Regions from separate parts of the Candidatus Protofrankia californiensis genome, predicted to be linked through region 2. Evidence: riboswitches for the same ligand, from Rfam matches in the RefSeq annotation. Region 2 holds a riboswitch; the other holds the start of a gene.
What was found. Region 2 has a riboswitch for cyclic di-AMP ahead of DD1DGNOD_RS03240 (transglycosylase family protein). Riboswitches for the same ligand answer to the same signal wherever they lie in the genome.

Region 1 (5,918 bases), on a different contig from region 2:
GATGGAGCTCCCCGTCATCCACGTGTTCACCCATGACTCCATCGGGGTCGGGGAGGACGGGCCGACGCACCAGCCGGTCGAGCAACTCGCCTCGCTGCGGGCCATCCCCGGCCTGCTGGTGATCCGTCCCTGCGACGCCAACGAGGTTGCGCAGGCGTGGCGGGTCGTCATGGGTCTGCGGCGGGAGCCGGCCGCGCTCATCCTGAGCCGGCAGGCGTTGCCGACGCTGGACCGGACCCGTTACGCTGCCGCGTCCGGGCTTGCCCGTGGGGGCTACGTCCTCGCCGATGCCCCCGACGGCGATCCCGAGATGATCCTGATCGGCACCGGCAGTGAGGTGCACCTGGCCCTGGCCGCCTACGAGGAGCTGACCGCGCAGGGTGTGCGCGCCCGCGTGGTCAGTCTGCCGTGCTGGGAGCTGTTCGACCGGCAACCCGCGCAGTACCGCGACCAGGTGCTGCCACCGTCGGTCCGCGCGCGCGTCGTGGTCGAACAGGCCTCCACGCTCGGATGGGAACGGTACGCGGGCACCGACGGGGCGATCATCGGTATGCAGACCTTCGGCGCGTCCGCCCCGCTACGGGCGTTGCAGACCAAGTTCGGGTTCACTTCGCAGGCGGTCGTCAGCGTCGCCAAGCAGTGCCTTGCCGCCGTCCACACGTTCCGCGATCCGGCGTAGATCTCAGGGCCACGAGCGCGAAAAGCATGATCGCGTTTCCGGTGGCCTGCCGGCCACCGGGGCACGCCGCGCTGGGAGCCGGTCAGATGGTTGACGAGTCGCCCCTGGCCGGCTCCGGGCGTTTCCTCGATCACTTCTTGTCGATCATTGTTGTGGTTCGCGTGTCGGCTTGACCTGACCATGCGCAACTGGGAGTGTGAGTAAACCTCATGGTTGGGGGGTGTTGGAGCTAAGCTGGCACAGAGGTTCTCTACAGGGGTAGACGTGGTGGGTACTGGTAGGATTTTGCGTTTCGACGGAATTCGTGGCTACGGTTTTATAGCGCCCGATGCCGGTGGCGACGATATTTTCATACACGCGAACGATCTTCAGGATGAGAAACACCTGTTCCAGCCCGGAACGCTGGTGGAGTTCGAGGCGGAGGAAAGCGACAGGGGCCCGAAGGCGTCGGTTGTCCGCCTTGTCCGTCGGGTTCCGGCCCGCCCGTTGCTGTCGCATTCCGAAAGCACGAACGTCGGGCGCTCGGGTACTGACGACGACGAGATGTGCGACGTCCTCACTATCGGGGAGTTCCGGCACCTGCTGACAGAGACGCTTATCGAATCGGTACCGACCCTGACCGGCAGTCAAATACACCAGATACGGCAGCGGCTTACCAGCCTCGCACAGGCGCGTGGCTGGGTCGAATCCTGATCGGTTCGAACGGCGCTGGTACCGGCGAAGGCGGTGATCTCCCGCTTCGCGGTGATCCACGTGCGCTACTGACCACGCTGTGCGCACGGGTTGATTCGTAATGCTGTATCCGCGTGCTCGCCCGTCTGCTCGTCCGCAGACGGGCACGCCGGTAGGTAAGCCGATGGATACCGCGGTTTCATATTTTCGCTTTTGATCTGTATTGATCTCGATCCATATGGGTGTTCCGGCCGCAACGGCCCACCGGCGCCCGCCCTGCCGGGATCCTGAAGCTGCCCGCCGGGGGAGGCGGGATACCCCGTGGACGGATATCCGTGGACGCGGGCCCGCGCGGGACCGGATCGCACGGTGGCAGAGGAACACGGTGGCAGAGAAAAATGTCGTTGCCGGTCTGCGCCGGGTGCTTCACGATACGCACCGGAGGACTCCGGCAATGGTGCGCAGCCCCGCCACGCTGCGGCTCACCGGTGTCGTCCTGGCAGCTGCCCTGAGACGGCTTGTGCAAATGATACGCAGGGTAAGCATTTTGCGCCGACATGCCGAGAAAACTGCTACTTGCGACTACCGAAAGTAGTTCGCTACGTTGGCCGAGCTCTCAACGGCACCGGACCACACGCCGAGTTCTGTCCATGGTCCGGCGTCTCCAACTAGTAATCGCCAGGACAGAAGCGGGGGACCCACCTTCCGCCGGATGTCGCCACCGCGGCGCCGTCCTTGGGGTGAAGTCGGCTGCGCGTTCCCGCGCGCCGACCGGGCTTCCCGGCCCGAACCCGACAGCTAACCTCGCAGGCGTATGGGAAGGATCATCGTTGCCTGCATATCAGGTGAATTCAGGTTCGGCTGCCGTAAAACATCCCAGGCGGGGTCGTCATCGCGCGCGGACGACCCGGTCCACCCTTGGCCGGATATCGGCACGTACGGCGGTTGCCGCCGCGGCCACCGGAACCGTGGCCCTCTCCGGTCTGGCCGCCCCGGCCTGGGCGAACGACCGGGGGCTGGAGGCCAACGGGGCCAACGGGGCCAACGGGGTCAACGGGGCAGGCTGGGCCGACGCCGCCACGACCACTGTGGCCGGTGTCCGACCGGCCACCTTCACGATCACTCCGGCCACCTGGTCGGCGACCTCGTCGCCGGCTGCCGCCACGGGGGCGGTGTCGGCGCAACCGGTGAGTTTTTCGACGTCCTCCAGCAGCTTCGGGGCGAAGGTCGTCTATCTGGCGTCGAAGCAGGCTGGCAAGCCGTATGTGTGGGGCGCCGAGGGCCCGCGGGCATTCGACTGCTCCGGCCTCGTCCGCTACGTCTACAAACAGCTCGGCCGCAGTATTCCGCGGGTGTCCAATGCCCAGTACGGTGCCTCCCAGAAAATACCGAAGAGTGCCAAGCAGCCCGGTGACCTCATCTTTTTCGGTCGGCCGGGAAGTATCCATCACGTGGGGATCTACGCGGGGAACGGAATGATGTGGGCCGCCCCGCACAGCGGAGCCGTGGTCAGGCTCCAGAAGGTCTACACCAACAACTACCTGGTAGGTCGTATCAGGTGAGACCGCTGCCCCGGGTGAGCAGTCCCGGGCATTTTGTCACCCCGAACCGGTAACGCAGGGAATTGCGAACCGGTAACGCCGTGAGTTGTTTTTCTGTCGGTATCCGGCAGCCATTTCCTGAGCCCCGAACGAGTCCTGTAGCGGACGTCGAGAAAGCACGTCACCTTCGGTTCGCATGGCCCGAAATAATGGCCTGAACGAATGGTTCGCATGGCCTGAAAAGTTGGCCTGAACAGTTGGCCTGAACGGTGCCTGCCCGTCGTCCGGAACAAGGCTGGACGACCCTGGTGACGGCGTGCTCGACGCTGGAAACGGTGTACCGGTACCGCTACCGGAAGAAACAGTACGGGCCGCTTCAACGATACCTTTAGGTGAGATGTCTGAGTATGGCCAAAGGAAAACATAGGAAGCAGAGTCGGTGCACCGGCGCCGCATTAGCAACCACTGTTGGGCTCATCGGAACAGCGGCTGGAATGATGCTGACTGCGGCCCCGGCCGGCGCGAGTCCGGCGTCCGCTTCCGCCATCGTTCCCGACGCGACCATCGCCCGTGTCGGCATGAACGCGGGACTGCCCAGCTGCCAGGGGGTGCCGCTGAGCACCTGGGTGGCGGTGGCTCTCGCGGAGTCCGGTGGCAACGCCAAAGCGCGTAACCCGCGCGGCGAGGACTCCCGCGGACTCTGGCAGATCAACGTGCGGGCCCACGCGAGCTGGCTGGCGGGCCGGAACCTGTTCGATCCGGCCACCAACGCGTGGGCGGCGAAGAAGGTGTGTGAAAGCCAGGGTGTGCGTGCGTGGGGTGCCTACACCAACGGTTCCTACCGCCGCTATCTGACGCGGGGGAATGCTGCCGCGGCCGCTGTGAGCACCCGCCCGACGACCACACGGGTATCACGACCGAGCACTCCGGTCCCGCCTGTCACCGGGATCCACTACACCAACAGGGACTGTTCGGCCCCATCGTCCGGTGGTCAGTCCGGTGTGGCCATAAGAAACGGAAGTCGCCTGCGTACCGAGGTCGTCAGGATACAGCGACGGTTGGCCGACCTCGGATATTCTCTTGCCGTCGACGGGAAATTCGGCCCGCAGACCACCAGGGTGGTGAAGGAATACCAGCGACAGCACGTACTTGCAGTTGACGGTATAGTCGGCGCACGCACTCACGCCCGGCTGTTCCCGTGCGGCTGACGGTTTCGTGTGATTGACAATATGTGATTGAAAATGTGGAATTGACAATTCCGTTGTCCGTGGCCGACCCGTCGTCTGCTCCGGCCCGGCTGACCGGTCGGTCAGCCGGGCCGGAGCAGACGGACAACGGGCACACTGTGTGCCGGCAGGTTTCGCTCGGTTCCCCGGTGGAAGACGAGCGAGTATGCCGCGGCTACGATCAACAGGCTGGGTGCCTCGCCTCGCCCCGCTGTTGGTGCTCATGGCCGTGGTCGCTCTACGTCTGGCCGGTCACGGGAGGTATGTAGTTCTTACGCTGACGGTCGTCAGCCCGATGCTCGCCGCCATTCTCATCGGCCCTCGGATAACCATGGTCTATGCGTTGGCGGCGCTGTTACTGGCCGGCCTGCTCGGAATTCACACGAATCTTTACAACGGCGACTACGGTCGACTTAGGTGAGCGCCAGTTCCTGGGGGACGACGATGACGTCGACGAGTGCGCCGCGCCGCCACACGGTCAGCTCGAGCGGACGTCCGATGGTCTCCTCGGTCATCAGTCGCTGCAGGTCCCCGGGGGTGGCGACCGGCTGCCCGGCGACGGAGAGCACCAGGTCGTCGGCGAACAGGCCGGCGCGACCGGCTGGGCTGTTCACGACGACCTCGGCCAGTCGCACGCCGTGTCGCCGGCCGAACCGTTCGGCCAGATGCGGTGGCAGCGGCGCCCCGGTGCTGGCAACCCCCAGATAGGCGCGTCGCACCCGGCCGTCACGCATGAGCGCGGCGAGAATGCGACGGGTGGTGGCGTTGACCGGGACGGCGAGCCCGAGCCCGATCCCGGCGACGGCGGTGTTCACGCCGACGACGTGGCAGTCAGCGGTGACCAGCGCACCTCCGGAGTTACCCGGGTTGAGCGCCGCGTCCGTCTGGATCACTTCGTCGATGACGCGGACGGTGGTGCCGGCCCGGGTGGGAAGCGACCGGCCGAGCGCGCTGACGACTCCCGCGGTGACACTGCCGGTCAGGCCCAAGGGATTTCCCACCGCGACGACAAGCTGACCAACGGCGAGCGTGGCGGCATCACCGAGTGCCGCCGGTGGTGGCGTGCTGCCGCGGGCGCGCAGAACCGCGAGGTCGGAGAGCGGATCGGCGCCGATCACGTCCACGTCGGTGTGGGTGCCGTCGGCGAACTCGGCCGTGCCCACCACGCCGCCCATACCGGGCCTTTCCGCGCGCCCCGATCCACTGTCGACGACGTGGGCCGAGGTGAGCAGGAAGCCGTCGTCGGTGAAGACCACGGCGGATCCGGCTCCCTCGCCGCGCGGCGTCCGTACCCGCAGGCTCGCGACAGCGGGGGAGACGGTTGCGGCGACCCGGATGACCACCTGCGAGTAGGCATCGAGCGGATCCTGCATCCCGACCTCCCCGTGTTGCTTACATGATTACGTTATTAGAAGCAGGGGAGTGCGGACAATGTTCCCGTGCCTGGTTGTTCCCGTGCTGGTTGCCCGGCTGCGGGGGCGGGCGACGGTCTCTGCCTGCGCCGGTCGACGCCAAGACGGGTGAGACGGTGCCGATCGGCGGTTTCGGGTTCGACAGGAGGTTCACCGACGTGGTCGAGGTGTCCAGAGACCGGTTCGAGGCTCTGGTGGCCGATGCGCTGGACAGCCTGCCGCCGGAGCTCGGTCGTCAGATGTGCAACATCGCGATCCTCGTCGAGGACGAGCCACCTCTGCCGGGACTTCTCGGGCTCTACGAGGGTGTGCCGCTCACGGAACGAGGCGATCGGTACAGCGGGGTGCTGCCCGACCGGATCACGATCTACCGAAAGTCGATCTGCGA
Region 2 (5,918 bases):
GGTCCGGCCCGGTCGGCGAGTTGTGTCAGGACCAGCACACCGGCCCCGAGAACACCGAGGATGACTGCCGGTACAGCAGCGGACCACCTCCGGCGGGTACAGCCGTGCCTGCGATGTCGATCCATGGAACCTTCCGTCCGGTCGGTCCCCCCGCGCATGTCCCCTCCGCTGGCCCGAAGACCTGGGCGCGAACAACATGATCGGGACACCTTTGGCCATCCAGCCGGCGTCAACAATAGCGAGTACCAAGCATGACAGGTCATCGGGCCCGTCCGCCGCGCCACTCCGCCGATGACCGCTTCGGCGACTACGGCACTTCGATGACCACGACGAGACCGGACCGGCCCGCGGCGTCATCACCATGCCCCGGAGCGCGGCGGGACAAAGGTCCGTGCCCACAGAACAGGCCGGACCGCAAGCCCGAGGCCGGAGTACCAAAGCGCTGCTAGAAGGCACGAGTCCGGCCGGACAGACGGCCCTCACTGCATTCGGACGGGGGCGCGGCCGGGCGCTTCCCGGTAGCATAACCAACCATGGCACCGGAAATCGCGATCGACGGTACCCCGGTCGCCAGGGTATGTCTGCTGGACGCAGGTCGACGCAGGCCGGGGCGGCGAGATCCGTGCGATCGAAGATCTACCGGATGTGCTCCCACACAGTGAGCGACGTGCCCGCGCCCGAGTCGGCCGCGAGCAACCCCGGCGGCGAGCAGGACGGTGTCACCGGGTAGCCGGAAACCGACGGATGACACCGCTCTCGACGAAGACGAGAGTGAGGATGACGTCATAGAACACCACGCCCGGCAGACCATCCACGCTCACCCGTCGCAGCCTGCCCGCCGAAGGGGGACCGCTCGTCATACCCTTCGCGCAACTTCCCGGCACGACGCACGTCCGAATCGGTAAAATATCACCGAATCGGACACGTCGTGCCCCGACTGTCCACAGGAGCCAGACCGATGCCCATTGCCACCCCAGATGTCTACGTGCAGATGCTCGACCGGGCCAAGGCCGAAGCATTCGCCTACCCCGCGATCAACGTCACGTCGAGCGAAACCCTGAATGCCGCGTTGAAGGGCTTCGCCGACGCCGGGAGCGACGGTATCGTACAGGTTTCCACCGGAGGGGCCGAATTTCTCTCCGGTACCAGGGTGAAGAACATGGTTCTCGGCGCCCAGGCGCTGGCCGAGTTCGCCCACCATGTCGCCAAGGCGTACCCGGTCAACATCGCCCTGCACACCGACCACTGTCCGGCCGGCAAGCTCGACACCTACCTGCGCCCCCTGCTCGCAATCTCCAAGGAGCGGGTGCTCAAGGAGGGACGTGAGCCGCTGTTCCAGTCCCACATGTGGGACGGCTCCGCAGTCGAGATCGAGGAGAACCTCAAGATTGCCGATGCGTTGCTGACGGACACGGACCAGGCCAAAATCATCCTGGAAGTGGAGATCGGTGTTGTCGGCGGCGAGGAGGACGGCATCGTCGGCGCGATCGACGAGAAGCTGTACAGCACACCCGAGGACATGTGGCGGACCGTCGAGGTCCTCGGCGCCGGGGAGCGGGGCCGCTACATGGTCGCAGCAACCTTCGGAAACGTGCACGGGGTATACAAGCCGGGCAATGTGAAACTCCGTCCGAGTATCCTTCGGGATGGGCAGCAGTATGTCGCGCAGAAGCTCGGGTTGCCAGCCGACGCCAAACCGCTCGATCTGGTCTTCCACGGCGGGAGCGGTTCCGACCTGTCCGAGATCCGCGAAGCGCTGGATTACGGCGTGATCAAGATGAACGTGGACACCGACACCCAATACGCGTTCACCCGGCCGGTTGCCGATCACATCTTCAGGAACTACGACGGCGTTCTGAAAGTGGACGGCGAGGTCGGCGTGAAGAAGCAGTACGACCCGCGCAGCTACGGCAAGGCAGCCGAAATCGGCATGGCCGCCCGGGTCGTGAAGGCGTGCGAGGACCTGCGTTCCGTGGGACGTTCCCTCGCCGGCTGAACCCACTCCGGGCAGGGCAACTCAACAACACGCTCGCCAGACCGGGCCCGTCGTCCGGCTGGCGAGCGTTCGCGTGCGGGCACCAATCCCCGAACAGGGGGCAACGGCCACCCGCCATCGGTATGGAACAGGTTTCGGAAACGTCGCACCATCGTCGGATCACGGTGGTGTGCATCCCGTCCCGTCATTCGGTGCCCGTTCGGCGAGATCGGGTGCATTTCGCACCGCAGGTACCCGATCGCCTGGATGCAGGTTTTCGACCTGGACCATACGGACAGCCGGATCACGCACGGTTCGCTACCCGGATAATCCGGTTCCGATCGTCACCGCCACGGCGGGATACGGAGTTTCCACGGCAATAAAAGTACGATGAAAGTAATGAGCGTGCGTACGTGCGCGTTACCATCCGATCCCGAGCCTCGGCAAGAGCGGCCGGCTCGATGTGTGCATCCTCACGAAGCGGATTCGCTGCTTGTTCGGCGCCCAGCAATTGTTGTTATGGTCTCCGCCGTGCTCGCGATACAGCGAACACGCGTCGGGCGGCACGCCGAATCCTGCCCTCGTCCGACGAAAACCCAAACTTGCGGCAGGAACGGGGGACCCACTTCCGGGCGCCGATATCGGGCGTCCTCGGGGTGAAGCCGCAAATGCGGCCGGGCAATCCCAGCCCGAACCCGACAGCTCACTTCGCAGGCGTGGGGAAGGGCATAACCAATATGTCCAGTGCACGTTCTCGCAGTCGACATCACGGAACCGGCCGGGCTCGGATGGGCGCCCGAGCGCTGGTGGTCGCTCCCGCCCTGGTCGCCGCGGTGGGCGGAAGCATCGTGATGTCACAGCCCGCAAGCGCCGCCACCACATGGGCGGAGCTCCGCCAGTGCGAGTCAGGCGGGAACTACACCGTCAACACCGGCAACGGTTACTACGGTGCCTACCAGTTCGCCCTGAGCACCTGGCAGGGTCTCGGCTACACGGGGCTGCCCAGCGGCGCCTCTCCAGCCACCCAGGACGAGGCCGCGCTGAGACTGGCTGTCCGATCCGGCTTCGGCCAGTGGCCGATCTGCGGCCAGGGGATGGGCGCCGACCAACTTGCGGCAGACGCCAGCTCGTCCGGCGCGGGGTCGGCGAGCCCGAGCTCGCCGTCCGACTCGACCCGCACCCGACGCTTGGTGGTGCGCCAGAGCGCGGAGAGCCTGTTGGACGCCCCGGACAGCACGTTGTTCACCACCGGGCTGATCCATCAGGTGCGATCGGACGTACGAGCCTGGCAGCTCCAGATGAACGCGCTCGGTTACAAGATCTTGATCGACGGTCGCTACGGCCCCCAGTCGGCTTTTGCGGCCGGCCTTCTGCAGGGTTCGAAGGGCCTGCGGGTGGACGGCATCTGCGGCCCACGGACCCGGGCGGCCACCTTCGCCTGAACGACCCGACAGCCGGCGGCTCACCTGACCGACAGCCGCCGGCTCGCCCGTGGTCAGGCACGCGGCGGATCGCGCTGGAGGACCGCAGACAGCGCGATCACGATCGCTTCGCACTCGAGGTCCCTGCCCGGATCCGAGGTCCCTCCCGGATCGGCGAAGCCCGTCTGAGAGGTCCGGAAGCCGATCCGAGAGGCCCAGGGACCGATCCGGGCGGTCCTGCTCCCCAGAGCACTTGAGAGGTGACAGTCAGCGCAACCAGAAATACGGATAAGACTGAATTTATCACTTTAAGTTATAAAATCTGAAGAAGACGACCCTGTCACAGAGAGGTCCGGATCGCCAGGTAGAGTCACTTGTTCAAGGTGTTTAGCCCATTCGGGTGATAGGAGTCACGTGGGTGTAGTTCATCCGACACCCCGATTTGCTTCGATAGAGCCAGACTCGCTAGAGTTCTTCCCACTCACCGGATCGGTGAGGCCGCCCGGACGGACGCCGAATCCTGTCCCCGTCCGGTACGGCACGATCTACCGCGGAGCCACAAGGACAGGAGCGGGGGAACCAACATCCGGACGTCCGCACACGGAGTCCTTGGGGTAAAGCCGGCAGCGCCCATCAGCGCTACCGGCCGGGCTTGTTCCCGCCCGCACCCGACAGCTCACCTCGTAGGCGACGGGAAGGACCGACCCACATGCCGTCTGGTGGCAGGCACCGCGCCCCGCAGCATCCCTCCACCGTCATGAAGGTCCTGCGTACCACCGGTGCCGTAACAGCACTCGTGGGCAGCGGTCTGGCTGTCACGGCCGCACCCGCAGGTGCCGCAACCGCGGACGACTTCGCCAAGCTCCGTCAGTGCGAGTCCGGCGGCAACTATCGGATCAACACCGGCAACGGCTACTACGGCGCCTACCAGTTCGACACCGGGACCTGGCGCGGTCTGGGTTACTCCGGTCTACCCAGCGACGCGCCGTCGGCGCTCCAGGACGAGGCCGCCTACAAGCTTTACAACTCCCGCGGCTGGTCCCCGTGGCCGTCCTGCGCGGCCAAGATGGGCCTGACCCGCAACGGCCCGGCACCGTCGTCGTCCGCTGGCACGTCCAGTGCCGGTGCGATAGAGCGCGCGATCACTCCGGCACAACCGGCGATGACGCTGGATCGCGCCAAGGCCCTGCTGGACTCGGCGGACTTCACCGGAACGACGCTGTCCAGCGCTCTGTCCGGCGAGGTCCGCCCCGACGCCTATGTCTGGCAGAGCGAGATGCGCCAGAAGAAGTTCATTCTCCAGGTGGACGGACGTTTCGGGCGGGAGTCCCAGGGTCTGGCATCGCTCTACTCCTATCTGACTCGGGTGGACGACGGCAAGGCCGGCGTGGTCGGCAAGAACCTCTGGGACGTCACCGTCACCAACCCAACCGTCCTGTGACACACAAGATGTACATCATGTGATATTTCGTGGCTAAAAGATCACAGGTGATCCGATCGTGTTCCGCCCGGTCGCCGTCCGGTGCTCCACCACCCTCGGACCCCGATCATGTGATGGACCTGCCGGCCCACCCCCTCCCGGCAGGTCCATCGCCTGACGGATTCCCCCGCAGGCCGAACGTGAAGCCGATCGGACCGGGCAGGATGGACCCCATGACAACCTCATCCGGACGATCGGACCTGCTCGGCGGCCCGCCGCCAACGAAGCTCACCCTCGATCCCGCCGCAGCAAAGGCGCTGGGTACCGGCGAGGACCCGGAGACGGTCGCAGGGCGTTTCCCCGACTCCAGTCTCGCCTGGGCAACGCTTGCCGAACGCTCTTTCGATGCCGGCAACCCGGTGGCCAGCTATGCCTATGCCAGGACCGGGTACCACCGTGGCCTCGATCAGCTACGCCGCGCGGGCTGGCGAGGACACGGGCCGATTCCCTGGTCCCACGAACCCAACCGGGGCTTCCTTCGAGCACTCGCGGCACTGGGCCGCGCAGCCAGCGCAATCGGCGAGACCGAGGAGGCCACCCGCTGTCGTGACTTCCTCGCCGACAGCGACCCCGAAGTGGCCGACATCCTGGGAGTCAAGGACATCTGAGCCGCTCGCGAACGGCACGCCACCCCGCCGGAACACCCGTGGCTTGCCGGCAGCCTACTAGCATCCGACGTAAGTTACAGATGATGTAAGTAGCACGCGACGTGAGTAGAGGCGGATGGCGTTCGTCAATCGCACCGAAGAGCTTGCAGCGCTGGAACGCTGGTGGGCCTCGACCGACCCACGGCCAGCAGTGGTATGGGGACGGCGCAGAGTCGGCAAGACCGCCCTGCTACACCGCTTCGCCGCCGGACGGCGGTCGGTTTTCCACACTGGTGCCGGCCGCGCGGCCTCGGGCGAGCTGGCGCAGTTGTCCCGCCAGGTCGTGGACGGCGTCCCCGGGCGGTTCCGGGACCTGCTCGCGCGCCCATACTCCGATTGGGACGACGCACTCGACGACCTGGCCGCGACAGCGGAGCACGAGCCGCTTCTCGTCG

Region 1: linked by a shared signal. The riboswitch ahead of DD1DGNOD_RS31210 (C40 family peptidase) and the one ahead of DD1DGNOD_RS03240 (transglycosylase family protein) in region 2 are both predicted to bind cyclic di-AMP.

Annotation. Positions count from the first base shown of each region.
Region 1 is NZ_CAAAFT010000278.1:2,697-8,614, reverse strand. Features, by position in the region: partial or broken gene DD1DGNOD_RS29530 (transketolase-like TK C-terminal-containing protein) at 1-679, shown strand, start outside; gene DD1DGNOD_RS27100 (hypothetical protein) at 706-852, shown strand; gene DD1DGNOD_RS15150 (cold-shock protein) at 944-1,372, shown strand; cyclic di-AMP (ydaO/yuaA leader) riboswitch at 2,018-2,179, shown strand; gene DD1DGNOD_RS31210 (C40 family peptidase) at 2,182-2,913, shown strand; gene DD1DGNOD_RS15140 (peptidoglycan-binding protein) at 3,387-4,100, shown strand; gene DD1DGNOD_RS15135 (hypothetical protein) at 4,285-4,539, shown strand; gene DD1DGNOD_RS15130 (S1C family serine protease) at 4,532-5,491, opposite strand; gene DD1DGNOD_RS15125 (metallopeptidase family protein) at 5,689-5,918, shown strand, end outside.
Region 2 is NZ_CAAAFT010000058.1:5,202-11,119, reverse strand. Features, by position in the region: gene DD1DGNOD_RS03250 (CAP domain-containing protein) at 1-125, opposite strand, end outside; gene fbaA (class II fructose-bisphosphate aldolase) at 959-1,996, shown strand; cyclic di-AMP (ydaO/yuaA leader) riboswitch at 2,559-2,707, shown strand; gene DD1DGNOD_RS03240 (transglycosylase family protein) at 2,713-3,417, shown strand; cyclic di-AMP (ydaO/yuaA leader) riboswitch at 3,936-4,100, shown strand; gene DD1DGNOD_RS03235 (transglycosylase family protein) at 4,106-4,837, shown strand; gene DD1DGNOD_RS03230 (DUF3151 domain-containing protein) at 5,050-5,484, shown strand; gene DD1DGNOD_RS03225 (ATP-binding protein) at 5,600-5,918, shown strand, end outside.